2 linked regions of the Cellvibrio sp. PSBB006 genome follow. The protein of the gene in region 1 interacts with the protein of each later gene in a pairwise test. Links are inferred from orthologs where the notes say so. Each region holds a gene or a part of one and is shown on either strand. Other genes may lie near its edges. The genes, in order: mobA and glp.

The links.
Region 2: the proteins of mobA (region 1) and glp interact in binary tests that used the Escherichia coli proteins (3 or more experiments, as listed by UniProt). The link is inferred for Cellvibrio sp. PSBB006 from one-to-one orthologs.

Annotation. Positions count from the first base shown.
Region 1 is NZ_CP021382.1:1,835,751-1,844,051, forward strand. What follows is about bases 254-3,226. They hold mobA (molybdenum cofactor guanylyltransferase MobA), read left to right. Parts: upstream 254-1,416; coding sequence 1,417-2,037; downstream 2,038-3,226. Other genes in these bases: CBR65_RS07600 (catalase), read right to left, coding at 254-1,039; CBR65_RS07610 (SulP family inorganic anion transporter), read left to right, coding at 2,351-3,226. Also shown: more of CBR65_RS07600, read right to left, coding at 1-253; more of CBR65_RS07610, read left to right, coding at 3,227-3,835; CBR65_RS07615 (universal stress protein), read left to right, coding at 3,849-4,703; CBR65_RS07620 (VanZ family protein), read left to right, coding at 4,712-5,092; CBR65_RS07625 (TraR/DksA C4-type zinc finger protein), read left to right, coding at 5,246-5,545; CBR65_RS07630 (DUF1287 domain-containing protein), read left to right, coding at 5,559-6,164; CBR65_RS07635 (sensor domain-containing diguanylate cyclase), read right to left, coding at 6,161-7,474; CBR65_RS07640 (lytic polysaccharide monooxygenase), read right to left, coding at 7,759-8,301. UniProt on the Escherichia coli protein: Transfers a GMP moiety from GTP to Mo-molybdopterin (Mo-MPT) cofactor (Moco or molybdenum cofactor) to form Mo-molybdopterin guanine dinucleotide (Mo-MGD) cofactor.
Region 2 is NZ_CP021382.1:182,495-190,637, reverse strand. The notes cover bases 1,653-4,467. They hold glp (gephyrin-like molybdotransferase Glp), read left to right. Parts: upstream 1,653-2,343; coding sequence 2,344-3,591; downstream 3,592-4,467. Other genes in these bases: moaA (GTP 3',8-cyclase MoaA), read left to right, coding at 3,874-4,467; narL (two-component system response regulator NarL), read left to right, coding at 1,667-2,314. In the rest of the region: CBR65_RS00940 (nitrate/nitrite transporter), read right to left, coding at 1-1,279; more of moaA, read left to right, coding at 4,468-4,854; moaB (molybdenum cofactor biosynthesis protein B), read left to right, coding at 4,881-5,420; CBR65_RS22670 (MoaD/ThiS family protein), read left to right, coding at 5,427-5,669; CBR65_RS00910 (transposase), read left to right, coding at 6,115-6,414; CBR65_RS00905 (IS3 family transposase), read left to right, coding at 6,411-7,265. UniProt on the Escherichia coli protein: Catalyzes the insertion of molybdate into adenylated molybdopterin with the concomitant release of AMP.

The sequences.
Region 1 (8,301 bases):
TAACGTTTACACCCACGCGGTAGCGGTGTGCGTCCTGGTAGGCCAACAACCGGGCCTGCAACATCTTGTCCGGCGAAGCACCGGTTCCCGGCACCAGATTGCTCGGTGCAAAGGCAGCTTGTTCGGTTTCGGCAAAGTAATTCTGCACATTGCGGTTCAATTCCAACTGACCGATCTCAATCAAGGGGTAATCCTTGTAAGGCCAGACTTTGGTCAAATCAAAGGGGTTCAAGTGATACTTTTCTGCATCAGTATCCGGCATGATCTGGATCTTTACGGCCCAGCTCGGGAAATCTCCACGATCAATCGCATCCACCAAATCTTTCTGCGCACCGAAGGGCGGTAACGTGCTCGCTTCTTCATCGGTCAGGGTTTTAATACCCTGGTTGGTTTTAAAGTGCCATTTCACCCAGTAACGCTCACCTTTGGCATTCCACAGGCTCAAGGTGTGCGAGCCAAAGCCATGCATGTGACGGTAAGACGCCGGAATACCGCGATCAGACATCAGGATGGTCATCTGATGCAAAGATTGTGGGTGGTTGGCCCAGAATTCAAAGGCCGCTGCCGGGTCGGGCAAGTTGGTGCGCGGGTTTTTCTTCTGCGAGTGAATAAAATCCGGAAATTTGATCGGATCATTCAGGAAGAACACCGGCGTGTTGTTGCCCACGATGTCGTAATTGCCTTGACGGGTGTAAAACTTCACCGCAAAGCCGCGCGGGTCACGGGCGTAATCGCTGGAATCCTGGCCACCACCTACGGTGGAAAAACGCAGGAATACCTCAGTTTTCTCGCCGACCTTCTGCAAAAAGTCCGCGATGCTGTAGTCGCTCAAACTCCTGGTCAGCGTAAACTGGCCGTAGGCACCGGTCCCCCGGGCATGCACCACCCGCTCCGGAATACGTTCGCGGTTAAAGTGCGCGAGCTTTTCAAATAAATAGTGATTGTCAAAGGTCAATGGTCCACGCTCACCCACGCTGATGCTGTTGTTGTCATCGGCTACGGGAGCGCCTGACGAGGTCGTTAAGGTCGTTTTACTCATGGTCATATCCTTACGGTTGCCTGGATTGATGGATTCATAGGAGTCGCCTGCATTGCTAAACAGAGTTGTGTCTGACGAACTCATCCTACGGCTTGGGTTGTATTTATAAAAATTAATAATAAGTATCGTTTAGATAGTTTTTGCTGATGAATGCTTGCGAGTGATTGCCAACAGAAAAGGTATAGCGGCTCGCTGATCGCAAGGCAAAAGCGAAGTCAATCTTTATACGAGGCCAGGGAAAGAAAAGTGAAAATATTGATCTGAAGCACATGGATAAGGATACACTTGCGCTTATCCAGCTACACTTGATGACAGAGCCATACTATAATCATGGCGTGCAATTCATCACCATTGCGGTGCGGTAATAGAAGCTTTCCATGACAGATAATAACCAATTGATTACAGGCGTGATCCTCGCCGGAGGCCTCGCCAAACGCATGGGAGGCGGGGATAAATGTCTTTTGCCCCTCGGTGGAAAAACGCTTCTGCAACGCAGTATTGAGCGCGCTCAACCCCAGGTCAGTGAACTTATTCTTAATGCCAATGGCAACAGCCTGCGCTTTGCGCGCAGCCGCTTGCCCGTTATTGCCGATCTGTTCGCCAATTTCCCCGGCCCACTTGCCGGCATCCACGCTGCGTTAACCTTTATGGACGAACGCAATCCGAATAACGAATGGCTCGCCAGTTTCGCCTGTGATACACCCTTTTTTCCGCGAGACATGGTGCAACAACTGTTGGCTGCAGCCGGGGATTCACGACTGGTCGTCGCCCGCTCCAATGGTCGCGTGCATCCGATATTTGCGCTGTGGCACGCCTCCATGCTGGGCAAAGTGGAACAGCGACTGCAAAAAGGCGATGCACCCCGTCTACAGGAGTGGATAGAGGATTTTGCTCCCGTATATGTAGATTTTTCCTCTGCGAGCTACGATCCTTTTTTTAATATCAATACGCCGCAAGACTTGTACAGCGCAGAAGCGCAATTGATCCACGTTCAGTAACGGCAATGCCATTGCCGGTCAACTTCTGACTGACATGCCCCATTAATTCCGTTAAAATCGCGCCCGTTTTTATCTGCCTGCCACTGGCATCCGTTTTCGAAAGAGATTTTATTCATGCCGGCTGTTACTCCGCCCTGAGTTGTTCTGCACTGCCCTCTCTTGTCATCGCTCGGTTATACGCCGCGCGTATTGTCTTTTGTCATTCTAAAAATCTGATCGCTGCCTGACGCTCCGCTGCGTCGAGTTTTCCTCCGCCACGCATGATTTGCGCCGCCGGGCTTTGAACCGATTTAATTCATTTTCTGGATGTTGTATGTCTACTGCTTTATCAAATACCTGGTTTTCTAATATCCGTGGTGATCTGCTCGCCGGTATTGTGGTTGCTCTGGCCCTGATTCCCGAAGCTATCGCATTTTCTATCATCGCTGGCGTCGACCCTAAAGTCGGTCTTTATGCCTCGTTCTGTATTGCGGTGGTTACCGCCTTTGTCGGTGGCCGTCCCGGCATGATTTCAGCCGCTACCGGTGCCATGGCCCTGGTGATGGTGACGCTGGTGAAGGAACATGGACTGCAATACTTACTCGCCGCCACGTTGTTGACCGGCGTATTACAAATTATCGCGGGCTTATTAAAATTGGGCAGTCTGATGCGCTTCGTTTCCCGCTCGGTTGTTACGGGGTTTGTAAACGCGCTGGCCATCCTGATCTTTCTCGCGCAGTTACCAGAGATTACCGGTGAGAACGCAACTCTGCCGGTCTACATCATGCTGGCGGCCGGGCTGGTTATTATTTACGGCTTTCCTTACGTCACCAAAGCCGTTCCGTCACCCTTGGTATGCATTGTCGTGCTCACGGGTGTCGCCATGTACATGGGGCTGGATATCCGTAGCGTGGGCGACATGGGTGAACTGCCCGATAGCCTGCCGGTATTTTTACTGCCCGATGTACCGCTCACCTGGGAAACCCTCACCATCATCTTTCCCTTTTCAATGACCCTCGCAGTGGTGGGCTTGCTGGAATCCATGATGACCGCCACCATTGTCGATGATCTGACCGATACATCGAGTAATAAAAACCGTGAGTGTGTCGGTCAGGGTGTGGCGAATATCGGTTCCGGTTTGCTGGGTGGCATGGCCGGTTGTGCGATGATCGGACAATCGGTGATCAATGTAAAATCCGGCGGACGTCAGCGGCTATCTACCTTCACCGCTGGCGTGCTGTTGTTGATCATGGTGGTTTTTCTGGATGAATGGGTTGCCCGGATTCCTATGGCCGCATTGGTCGCGGTGATGATTATGGTATCCATCGGCACCTTCAGCTGGTCATCTGTCAGCAATTTGCGCAAGCACCCCAAAAGCTCCAGCATTGTGATGGTCGCCACCGTTATCGTTGTGGTTATGACCCATGATCTGGCGCAAGGTGTGTTAGTGGGGGTTTTGCTGAGCGCCTTGTTTTTTGCACGCAAGGTGGGCGATATCCTGTATGTCGGTTCCTGCCTGTCGGAAGATGGCAGCCACAGGACTTATCAGATCATCGGGCAAGTATTTTTTACCTCGGCTGAACAATTCGTCAGCGGTTTTGATTTTAAGGAAGCCATTGATAACGTCACCATCGATTTACATCGCGCGCATTTTTGGGATATCACCGCAATCAGCGCGCTGGACAAAGTCGTTATAAAATTTCGCCGGGAAGGCACTGACGTCGAAATCACTGGTCTGAATGAAGCCAGCGCGACGCTAGTTGACCGTTTCGCTGTCCACGATAAGCCCGACGCAGTTGAACGCCTGATGGGTCATTAAAAGGATAAAAGCCATGTCTTTGAATGTTATTGCCTGTATCGACGACTCCTGTTACGCAGAAGCCGTTTGCGATTATGCCGCCTGGTCCGCCCACCGGATGGAAGCGCCCCTGACCCTGTTGCATGCCCTCGATGAACCCCACGGTGAAGGTCGCAAGAACCTGAGCGGCAGTATTGGTTTTGGTGCGCAGGAAGCTTTATTGCAGGAGTTGGCACTGCTTGATGAGAAGCGGGCAAAAGTCGCCATGGAACAAGGCAAACATTTATTAGCCGCAGCCCGGGAACGAATCCTGGCGCTGGGCATCCAGAATATAGAAACCCGCCAGCGCCATGGCGACTTGCTCAGCACCTTAAAAGATATTGAAGAAGAAATTCGGATGCTGGTGATTGGCAAACGTGGTGCCGATACGGAATCTGCCCATGGCCATATCGGTAGCCATGTAGAGAATGTGATTCGTGCATTGCACAAACCGATTTTGATTGCGCAGCAAACGTTTATTCCACCGAAAAATTTTATGCTGGCTTTCGATGGCAGCGCGACGATGCGCAAAGGCGTCGACATGATCGCCGCCAGCCCCTTACTGCGCGAGCTGCCCTGTCACCTGGTCATGGTCGGCAATGAAGACGACGCATTGCGCGCGTCACTGACTGATGCACAACAACAATTAGATGCAGCGGGTTTTACCACTCACGCTGATATTATCCCCGGTGATCCGGAAGTCGTGTTGGTGGAATATCAGGAACGCGAGGCTATTGATTTACTCGTGATGGGCGCCTATGGTCACTCACGCATTCGCCACATGATTGTAGGCAGCACGACCACCGCGATGATTCGCAAAACACGTATCTCACTGATGATTTTGCGCTAGGGATGGGTATGGAAATATTATTAAGGATATGGCGTCCGCTGTGTCACATTCAGTTCTGGATTATGTTGGCTATTTATACGGTGCTGGGTTTGAGTTCCAATCCTGGCAGCATGGTTCCAGTATTCAATGATTTGTTGATGCATTTTTGTGGTTATCTGGTGGCGGGCGTGTCCATTAGTTTTGCCTGGCCTACCACACCTTATTGGAAACGCGCTGTTTTTTTACTGGGCTATTCCATCGCTATTGAGATTGGCCAGCATTTTTTACCACCACGGACATTCAGTGTTCTGGATATTCTTGCCAACTTCAGTGGTATAGTCGCGGGCCTGGTACTATTCATGTTGCTGAAACGTATTGCTCCGGTCTGGGCAAAACCGTTTGTGAGGTAGCCGAGTTTATGAAGTGACTAAATGAAGTAACTATTTGAAGCAACTACTTGAAACAACTACTTGAAACAACTTCGTGAAGTAGCCATTTCAAGTTGAGGTAGCCATTTGAAGTACCGCTTCAACTAGCCATTTCAAATAATCAAGAGGTAGACCATGAACATTGCAGAACAAACCCGTTTCAAGATTATGCTGCTGGCACACAAGGAGGAATTACAAGAATTAGAACAAGCCCAGCTGGATCAAACAACTGTTGGGATGGATGCTACCCAGGGACAGCAAATGGCTCAGGGAACACAATCTCGTCGCACGCAGGAGCTCGCCAGAATTGACGCGGCATTACAACGTATTGCTAATGGCAGTTATGGTCGTTGCGTTCAATGTAATGAGGATATTGATATGCGTCGTCTGGAAACAAATCCTTCGATTACCCACTGCAGCCAGTGCACCAAATAACCGGCAACACTTTATGGTAAAACCCTATTCATGGTTGTTGATAGTGGCTTTCACGTTCAGCCCGCTTGTCATGGCCAATGAATTAACTGATGCTTTCGTCAAAGCCGCCATAGCGCGAACTCAACACCAGGTTACTTACAACGGTGCCTATTTCAAAATCGCATACCCTAACGGCGACGTGCCTTCGCAGTATGGCGTGTGCACCGATGTCATCATCCGCAGCTATCGCAAATTAGGCATTGATCTGCAACGTCTGGTTCATGAAGACATGCGCGATTATTTCCACAAATACCCCGCCAAACGTATCTGGAACCAAACGCGCACAGACCGTAACATCGATCACCGCCGCGTGCCCAACCTGCAAACGTTTTTTACCCGGCACGGGCAAGTTTTACCCATCACTACACACGGCCGCGACTATCAGCCGGGCGACCTTGTTACCTGGATGTTACCAGGCAATTTGCCGCATATCGGTATTGTGGTTAATCAATTCTCAGCCGATGGTGAGCGGCCGTTAATTGTGCACAATGTCGGCGCCGGCCCGCAGCTGGAAGATGTCCTGTTTCGTTATGACATTACCGGTCGTTATCGCTATGGTGTAGATAACACCACCTATTAGATACGCTGCTTGCGCCGGGTCTTGTGCGCATACATCCGCCGGTCTGCGGCCCACACCAGATCAGCGGCGGTATCGGCATCTTTGAATGCAACAGCATAACCAAAAGACGCTGAGATTTGTAAACGATGCCCGTCGTGATAAATCGGTTCAGCAATAGCCTTGGCCAAACGCTCCAGCAAGGGATCAATCTCGCTGCCATTCAAACTTTCTACCAACACCACAAACTCATCGCCTGCCCAACGTGCGGTGGTATCCCCTATTCGTGCGCAGGTTTCCAAACGCTGCGCCACCGTTTTTAACACGTAATCACCGGTACGATGGCCGTAGGTATCGTTGATAATTTTAAAATCATCCAGATCAATAAACACCACCACCAAACCATCTTCCGGTTTACGGCGAGCCAATAACATCGCATGTTCAATGCGATCATTCAGCAAGGTGCGATTGGGCAAGCCGGTGACCGGATCATGCAATGCCAGATGTGCCAAGGTGCGTCGATGTGCGAGCACACTGTACAAACCAATCGTAATCATCAGCGCGAATACCCAACCGGCAAGACGCAACAATCCGTCGGAGAGACGTCCTTCGCTGTTAAGTGTCTTCACGGCAAAACGCCACCCTCGTTCAGAGGTGATGACAACGGCATCTGCGTCTTTAAATAAACTGGCATCGCCCCACAGGCTGTGTCCTTTCGAACTGCTGACAGAAAATTGATATGTGGTTTGATTAATTTTTCCAAAGGTATCAGCGAGGAACGAATCGGAGTCTATGACGGTAGATAGCAATCCCCAATAATTACCTTCAATAAAAATTGGCTCGCGATAAATCATGGCGAGGCCACCTTGTAACAATTTAACCTGTTCATCCATGACCGCTTTACGACTGACAATGGCAGCCTCTACCGCCGGCCATTGATCCGGTTGCGAGCGATAATCCATACCAACCACCTGCTCATTGCCTTCGAGCGGATAGAGATAGGTGATCTTATAGCCCACAGCAACGCCGAAATTGCGCACATGCAATGTGGTCTGGTAGGCAATACGCAGGATGTCTTCTACTTCAGTTTGTTTAAGGTTGTCGTGGCGCACAGCGAAGTAACTGCTTAAGCCACTGGTTAAATGCAATACACGATTTAAGTGTTGTTCACTGCGGGTGCGCAAATCGGTGGCAAAAGCCAATGCGTCAATGCGATCGCTTTTTGCCAGACTATGCTGATGCATCGAAAGCATAATCTCAGCCAATAACACAACGATCACAAAAACAATGATAGGAATACTGAAGATAAAGCCGGGTTCTGAATAGTGTCTCAATCGCTATGATTCCATTTCACCGCTGGGTGGAAAAATCAGTAAGCCTGCTACCGTCTGTTACTGATTGTTCCGGCAATCATAATCATCTTGAGGATCTATGAGAACTCTTAAGTTACGCCCCGCGTTTTAACAAATGCAGCGGAGTGAGCTAAGCGTATGATTGAGTTAATGTATTTTTCTATTAACGAAAATTCGTTGTCGGAAAATTTAACAATCTTTGCGAGTTTGTTGTGCCCGGATAAAAAAACTCCCGCCGGAGCGGGAGTTTTTTCAAACCGTCAGGTTTAGTTGCACACTGAGCCAGTTACTGTCGGTGTAGCGGCATTACCGGAACCGCCCTTGGTTCCCTGGAAACCAAACTCTACAGTTTGCCCCGGTTGAATCGCACCGTTCCAACTGATGTTGGTGGCGGTGTAGGGATTACTGCCCGATACATTCGCGTTCCAGCTGCTGGTTACGCGTGAACCGTCGGTGTAATTCCAGCTGACATTCCATCCATTAATGGCACTGCTGCCATCGTTGGAAATGCGAATAGCACCGGTGAATCCATCGCTCCATTCGTTGGTGATCACATATTCGCAATTACCACCTGTGTTACCGGTAGAACTGCTTGCGGCACTGCTGGCAACGCTACTTGCAACACTGGATGCAACCGAACTCGACGGCGAGCTTGAAGCGGGCGTCGATGAAGTACCACCGCCGACAATGCCGTAAGGCGCCGGTTGTGAACTACAGGTGCTGGCGGCGATACAGCTGCGGTTTTGTTCCCAACCCCAACCACTTTGCGTGGTGGTACACAGCGGGTAAAGGGTGCCATACCAGTTACA
Region 2 (8,143 bases), 1.6 Mb from region 1 along the record:
CAGGAAATAAACGTTCGACCGAGAAAAGTACCGACGCATGGCCAGCCCCTGCCGCCGAAAAAAGCACAAACATCAGAAGACAAAACGGAAAAAAATACTGTTCCGGTTCAGGCGCCCGATAGGCGGCACCCAGGTAGAAAGCAGCACCCGCTGCCGCCAACATCATCACCAACGCACAACATTGAGTGGTCCGTGCGCCGCCAAACCGGTCAGCCACCCAACCACCTACAGGCCGCATCAAAATGCCAATGAATGGGCCCATCCAGACATACGTAAAAACGCCCGGCGCATTGGGATTGGGCTGACGCATACCATCCGCAGCCAACACGTAACCAAAGGTCCACTCCAGGGTAAGTGGCAAGGCCGCTGCCAAGCCCAGAAATGACCCGAGACTCATGGAACACATCACGCTCATAACCCATGTGTGTTTGTTATTGAAGATGCTGTAAGGTGAGTGGGCGTTGTCCTGTCGTACCTGCGGAAACAGGCGCAGTAACGCCAACATGATGATCAACATAGCCGCCATTACCAACTCGCGGGATACTTGCAGTCCCATGCCATTGGCCTCTGGTGGCAAGGTCAACCAACAGCCCAGCATACTCACGAGCAAGCCAACCCCTATTGCCCAACTGGTAGAAGCCATTCCCTGCGCAACCGTATTATGGGTGCGCCTGGACTGTTCCGGTGCCAGACCACCGTGACCGCCGCCCCACCGTTCCCATCCAGAAAGCGCTGCCAGCACAAGCAACAACCCCGTCAGCAGTAAAGACCAAGCCCATCCGATGTTTGAAATCCATACCCTGTCCCCTGCAACTGAGCCAAGTAAAGTACTGCTTTCCTTACCGTCGACCAGGATGTGACCGGGCGATTGCCAGAAGCCGAGGGTTACCACCCAGGGCAGGAGTATCAGGCTCGCCGCCATGCCCAGTTGCCCAATGCCGATGCCCAGCCCCAATACCCTGTGCCGTTGATGGTGATGCAAAGAGGTGTCGAGGCGCTGCAAATACAGTGAATAGCAACCACCACCCAGCCCGCTCAACAACGCCAGCACCTGCAACGTCTCTAGCGTGGCGTGGTATTGCAAAGCCACCGCCATGCCAAGGGCTGGAAGTACCAGCAAAGCCATAGACAACCCCAACACCCACGGCGAGGTAAACTGGGGCAGCAGAAACCCCAAGGCAATCCGCAGGCTGCCGCCCGCCATCCCGGCAATCGCGATAAGGGAAAAAAGTCCGTTCAGGGAATAGGGGTAACCGACTTGCAGCAACATGACAACCACAACGCTCCAGCTAAACCACACGCCATGCCCACACAATACATAACCGCTGATTAAACCGGCCCGTAGATGGATGGATGTAGAATTTCCTCCGTGTCTGAGTTCCTGATGCAGCATCGCAGATGGGTCTCACCGTTGGGGATAAGGAGGAAGAGATTCAGCACATATCACTATGCAAGCTCTGCGGAGAAGGCTCAATTGCTCTTAAGGGTTAACCAACTTCGCTTGCTATTTTTTTAGTAGTACCTATTTCGGGGTAATGCCAAGTGGAGTAAAAACTCTTTGGAGATATCATCGATTTATCCAACCACTTTCGCCCTTGCCAAGCCTCCTTCCCTGCCATCACAATGAAGCGCAAGGGATTTTTTCTTTTTCCACCGGAGACTAACCATGACGCAAACCTCCACTGTTTTACTTGTCGACGACCACCCTTTGTTGCGCAAAGGCTTACAACAACTGCTCAGCCTGGCAGACGATCTGGAGGTGGTTGGTGAGGCGAGTAACGGAGCGGACGCTGTCACATTGGGCGTTGAACTGGACCCGGATCTGATTCTGCTGGATCTGAATATGCAAGGTATGAATGGCCTGGAGACCTTGAGTCGTTTGCGGGATCAAGGCGTCACCTCCCGCATCGTCATGTTGACAGTCTCGGATGCCGATGAGGATGTTCTGGAAGCCATCGGGCGTGGCGCGGACGGCTATTTGCTGAAAGATATGGAACCGGAACAATTACTTGAACACATCCAGCGCGCTTTGCAAGGCAAGCTGGTCATGAGCGAAGCTGTAACCCAAGTCCTGGCCAGCGCCATTCGTAAACCACAAAAAAATCCGCTCACCTCGCTAGAAAGTCTCACCAGCCGCGAGCGCGACATTATCAAGCTAATTGCAAAAGGTCTTAGCAATAAACTGATCGCACGAGAGTTGGACATATCCGATGGTACGGTAAAAGTTCATGTCAAACATCTACTGAAAAAATTGGGCCTTCGTTCACGGGTTGAAGCCGCCGTATGGATGGTCAACCACAAATCTGGCGAGTGAGCCGTCGTTATAGGTAGGAGGTAAACTCAGTGAAAAGCTGTTGCGACGAGCATCATTTATTACCCATTGAAGATGCCTTAGCGCAGATGAAGACCCGCGTGAGCTCGGTGACTCATATTGAGCGAATCGGTCTCACACAAGCGCTTGATCGAGTATTGGCACACGACCTCATCGCGCAGTTCAACGTGCCCGCCCAGGCAAATTCTGCAATGGACGGGTACGCGATACATCTTGATGACACACACGCGTTACCCAAGAGCCTGCGTCTGATCGGAAGCGCCTTGGCCGGCCATCCGTTTGACAGCGAAGTGGTACCGGGAACCTGCATACGGATCATGACTGGCGCTCCCATTCCTGCTGGTGCTAATTGTGTCGTCATGCAAGAAAATGTCGACGTTATAAACGCAGGTGATCGTCAATTCATCAAGCTGAACCAACATCCACGCCCCCTGGAAAACATTCGTCAACGCGGTGAAGACATCGCCGAGGGTGATGTAGTTATAGCGAAAGGAAAACGCCTGAATCCGTTGGATATTGGATTAATCGCTTCATTGGGCATGGCGGAAGTCGATGTGTTTCGGCGGCTTCGCATCGCCGTGCTTTCTACCGGTGATGAACTCATACCACCTGGCGAGGCCTTACCCTCCGGCAGTATTTACGACAGCAATCGCTACAGCATCATTGCCCTGCTCCAACGTTTGCATGTGGAGGTCATTGATGTGGGATTGATTCCGGATCAGCCCGACACCCTTCGCAACGCTTTTATTGATGCAGCTGAACAAGCCGACGCCGTAATATCCACTGGCGGGGTTTCTGTCGGCGATGCGGATTATGTAAAAGACGTGCTGGGCGAGCTAGGGCAAATAAATTTTTGGAAAGTGGCGATCAAACCCGGAAAACCTTTTGCCTTTGGCCAATTAGGGCAGAGTTATTTTTTTGGTTTGCCGGGAAATCCGGTCTCTGCCATGGTCACCCTTCATCAACTCGCGCTTCCTATACTCCGACATATGGCCGGAGAATATATTCCTCCCTCAATAACATTCACGGTAAAAGCCGAATCAGCCATAAAAAAAAGAATTGGTCGCACTGAGTATCAACGCGGCCGACTGACCAACAGCGAGGGTAATCTTTACGTGAACACCACTGGAGCGCAAGGCTCGGGCGTGATGACCTCCTTTAGTGACGCGAATTGTTATATCGTTTTGGAATGCGAACAAGGTTCGGTGGATGCACACGATCTCGTTAACATTCTTCCCTTTGATCGCTTTATTCAATAAATGAAATCTGCTTCTTGCAGACCCAGCCATACCTCTAAAGAGGTATGGCAACTGTCACTTGAGGTGAATAAAAAGCCCGTCACTTTGGCGCTATCCTTACAACTAACGCCGAGCCTTTCGTACCTAACGGGATACCTTTAGCGGAGTTCTGATAATAGAACTTGATGGTTCCCCAGACTCTGGTGAAAAGGCCGCGGACCCTGTGATGTCCGCCGGGTTTACCGGGAAACGGGTAGACCTCCTGCATTTAGCTCTACCTGAGCTACGGAAAGGTGCCCGCTTATGTTGATTGATCAGTATGCTCGCCGTTTTACCTATTTACGTTTATCCGTCACTGAAGCATGTAATTTCCGCTGCAATTATTGTCTTCCCGAAGGCACCGATTGCGATACCACTCGCCGCGCACAGGATCTCACGTTGCCCGAAATTCGCCGCTTGGTAACGGCATTCGCACAGCTGGGAACATGCAAGATACGAATCACTGGCGGTGAACCCTCTTTACGCCGCGACTTGGCTGACATTATCGCAACCTGCAAAGCCGTTCCCGGAATTGAAAAGGTTGCGCTTACCACCAATGGCTATCGCTTGTTACAAGATTTGCCCGCCTGGAAAGCAGCGGGACTAGATGCAATTAACGTGAGTGTGGATAGCCTGGACACCGCCCGTTTCGAAATGATTACCGGTCATGACAAATTGCAAAAAACGCTAAAGGGCCTGGCGCTGGCTGAAGAGCTTGGTTTCTCAAACATAAAAATCAACAGCGTTTTAATGCGCGGATTTAACGACGATACATTGGATGATTTTTTTGAGTTCGTTCGCACGCGCCCGCTAACCGTTCGTTTTATTGAATTAATGCAGACCAGCGACAATCGTGAATTTTTTGATCGTCACCATCTAAGTGGTATGAGCATAGTCGAACGTTGCCTTGCTCGTGGTTGGCAGGAGCGTGAGCGTTCATCACATGCGGGCCCTGCTCGGGAATTTTTTCACCCTGCTTATCGCGGTGGCATTGGGCTAATCATGCCCTACAGCAAAGACTTTTGTACCACATGTAATCGCTTGCGTGTATCCAGTGATGGCAAATTGTTCCTGTGTCTTTTCGCAGACGACCATCAAAACATCCGTTCATTATTGCAAGCAGATCGGCATCATGTAGAACTGTTGAATTACTTGCAAAGTACAGTCAGCGAGAAAAGTATTTCTCATAATTTACACCAAGGCAATACAGGATCGACCCGTCAATTAGCGATGATCGGCGGTTAAACACAGTATTCAGTTGTGGAGTTTTTATGGCACATTCATGTTCAAATGAACACATTCCTTTGGGAATTGCAGTACTCACTGTTTCCGATACCCGCAATTTTGAAAACGATACCTCTGGTGCTTATTTGATTGATGCCCTGAAAACCGGAGGGCACCTACTCGTCGAACGAGCCTTAGTAAAAGATGATATTTATCAGATTCGTGCGCAGGTATCGCAATGGATCGTTAATGAAAAGGTACAGGTAATATTGATTACCGGTGGAACAGGTTTTACTGAAAGAGATTCAACGCCGGAAGCCGTAGTGCCTTTGTTAGATAAGCGAATTGAAGGTTTTGGCGAACTATTCCGACAACTTTCATGGGAGGAAATCGGTACATCGACGATTCAGTCCCGCGCAATCGCCGGCCTCGCCAATCGTACGCTGATTTGTTGTCTACCGGGATCTACCGGTGCGTGTCGCACAGGATGGGAGAAAATACTCGAAAAACAACTCAACGCGCGGCAAGGACCTTGCAATTTTGTCCCACATTTAATCCAGCAACCGATTTGCTCAAGCCGGGGATAGACTAGATTGAAAGTCTTATTTTTTGCGAATTTGCGAGAACAATTAGGCATGGATGAAATCGAGCTTGATAGCTTTTCGGGAAACACTGTTGCTGATGTTCGCAGACACCTTCTCCGGCGTTATCCAGATTGGGAAATATTCTTCGAAAGAAGATTGTTATGTTCCCTTAATTATAAATTGGTCTCACTAGAGGAGTCAGTTTTTCCTAATGATGAAATAGCATTCTTTCCAATGGTAACAGGCGGATGAACTAAGTTTACTTTCCCAATAGAAGGCAGACGTCTGCGACTAATACAAATTAGGGGATACTCCTAATTTAAATCACAAGAATCTTTTTAATTCTATACTTTTCTTAATAAAATTCAGATTCAGGCCTCATCTTCATGCTTATCTCCTGTATTCGAGATCATTGGATCGGCGGAAGAAGTGACACGATCAAATTTTTCGAACCACTCAAGAATACCTAGCTGCTCTTCCACTTTCGTTATGCTCAACATTACAATGTTGATTCAAGTTTTAAAGCGTTTGGCCACTTGTAATAAGGGCTCGATGGGCTAGGCCATATGCCTTTTTACGAAGATTATGACGTTTTTATTAAGGCATTTATGACGGCAATAAAACCTTAACCTGAAGTGGTCTAATTAGACCGGACACCAAGTTAAGCGGATAATACCGTAAAACATCAAGGTGTCCTATGACCAAGCAAACACGAAAGAAATATACGCCTGAATACAAACTTGAAGCCATCGCCCTGGTTCGCGATCAAGGCTTCAGTATAGGTGAGGCAGCGGCCCATCTGGATATCAATCACAATATGCTACGCCGCTGGCTAAAAGAGCATGAAGCTCAGCCTTTTAGTGATTACCAGGGAAAAGCCGGGATGACCCCCGAGCAAAAACGTATCCGTGAACTTGAAAAACAAGTGCGCGAGCTACAGTTGGATAATGATATTTTAAAAAAAGCCAGCAGCTACTTCGCGAAGCATATGCGGTGAGATTTGCGTTTATCCGAGAGCATGCTTCGCGCTGCCGGGTAAAACACTTGTGTCGCATGCTAAGTGTCAGTCGCAGTCGTTATTACGAGTGGCTGGGACAGCAACAGGATAAGCCTGATCCGGAACAGCAGAGGTTTGAAACCTGCATGCGCGCATTGTTTGTTGAATCCAACAGCAGCATGGGCAGCAGACGCATGGCGCGGCGATTACAGGCACAAGGTTTTGCGGCGGGGCGGTATCGGGTACGACGACTGATGAAAAAGCTGGGGCTGGTAGTTAAACAGAAGCGTAAGTTTCGTATTACCACCAACAGCAACCATAAATTGCCGGTAGCGGAGAATATACTTGATCGGCAGTTCAATCCGGTTACACCGAATCAAGCCTGGGCTGCAGACATTACTTATATTTGGACAGCAGAAGGATGGCTGTACCTGGCGGTGGTGATTGACCTGTATTCGCGGCGGGTTGTTGGCTGGTGCATGGATAAACGGCAAACGAAATCGCTGGTGATTCGCGCATTGATGATGGCGGTGAATATGCGCAAGCCATCGGCGGGACTCATTCACCATTCGGATCGTGGTTCGCAATATGCGAGCCTGAAGTATCAGACTTCATTGAAGCAGCACGGTATTGTGTGTTCCATGAGCCGCAAGGGAAATTGTTGGGACAATGCTGTTGTGGAGCGCTTCTTTAGCAGCCTGAAACGGGAGTGGATCAGGGATAATTTGTATCGCCATCGAGAAGATGCAATTCGGGATGTGCGAGCTTATATTGTGACCTGGTATAACTCGCGAAGACCACATTCAACTCTGGGCTACAAAAGCCCGATTGAATTTGAAAAGTGTGCTTAACTTTTTGTCCGGTTTTTGTTGACCATTACAACCTTCTGTCCTGTAGTGGCATAGTGAATTTGGCCACCTAATTGGAAGTGATATTATCACTTCATCCAACTAATAGGTGTCCAATGAGCAAACGTACCAGACCCACATTTAGCCCTGAATTTCGCCATGAAGCCGCGCAATTGGTCGTAGAAAAAGGCTACACCATCCGCGAAGCATCTGAGTCGATGGGCGTCGGCTTATCAACGATGGATAAATGGGTTAAACAGCTTCGTGCAGCACCAGGCGGACAGCCCGTAAAGGGTGCTCCTGTAACGCCCGAGCAACAGCGCATTAGAGAGTTGGAAAAGAAAATAAAACGTATAGAAACGGAAAATGAAATTCTAAAAAAGGCTACCGCTCTCTTGATGTCCGACTCGCTGAACAATTTGCGATAGTTGAAGAACTCAAGCAGAGCTACAGCGTAAAGGTTTTATGCAATGCGTTTGGCATTCATCGGAGCAGCTACCGATATTGGTCGAAAAGGCCGGACGATGTTGATGCCGAAACGATTCATTTAATGAGTGAAGTACGCGCTGTGCATGCTGAAAGCAACGGTTCTGCGGGTGCCAGAACTGTTGCAAACATGGTGACGACCAGAGGCATCCCCTTGAGCCGTTATCGCGCGGGAAAGCTGATGAAAAAGCTGGAACTGGTTAGTTGCCAGGTTCCAACGCACAACTACAAAAAAGCAGAGCAGGAGCATGTGGCAATTCCGAATAAATTGGATCGGCAATTTACCGTTAACAAGCCGAACCAAGTCTGGTGTGGTGATGTGACTTACATTTGGATCGGTACACGCTGGGCTTATCTTGCCATTGTGTTGGATTTATTTGCACGAAGACCGATTG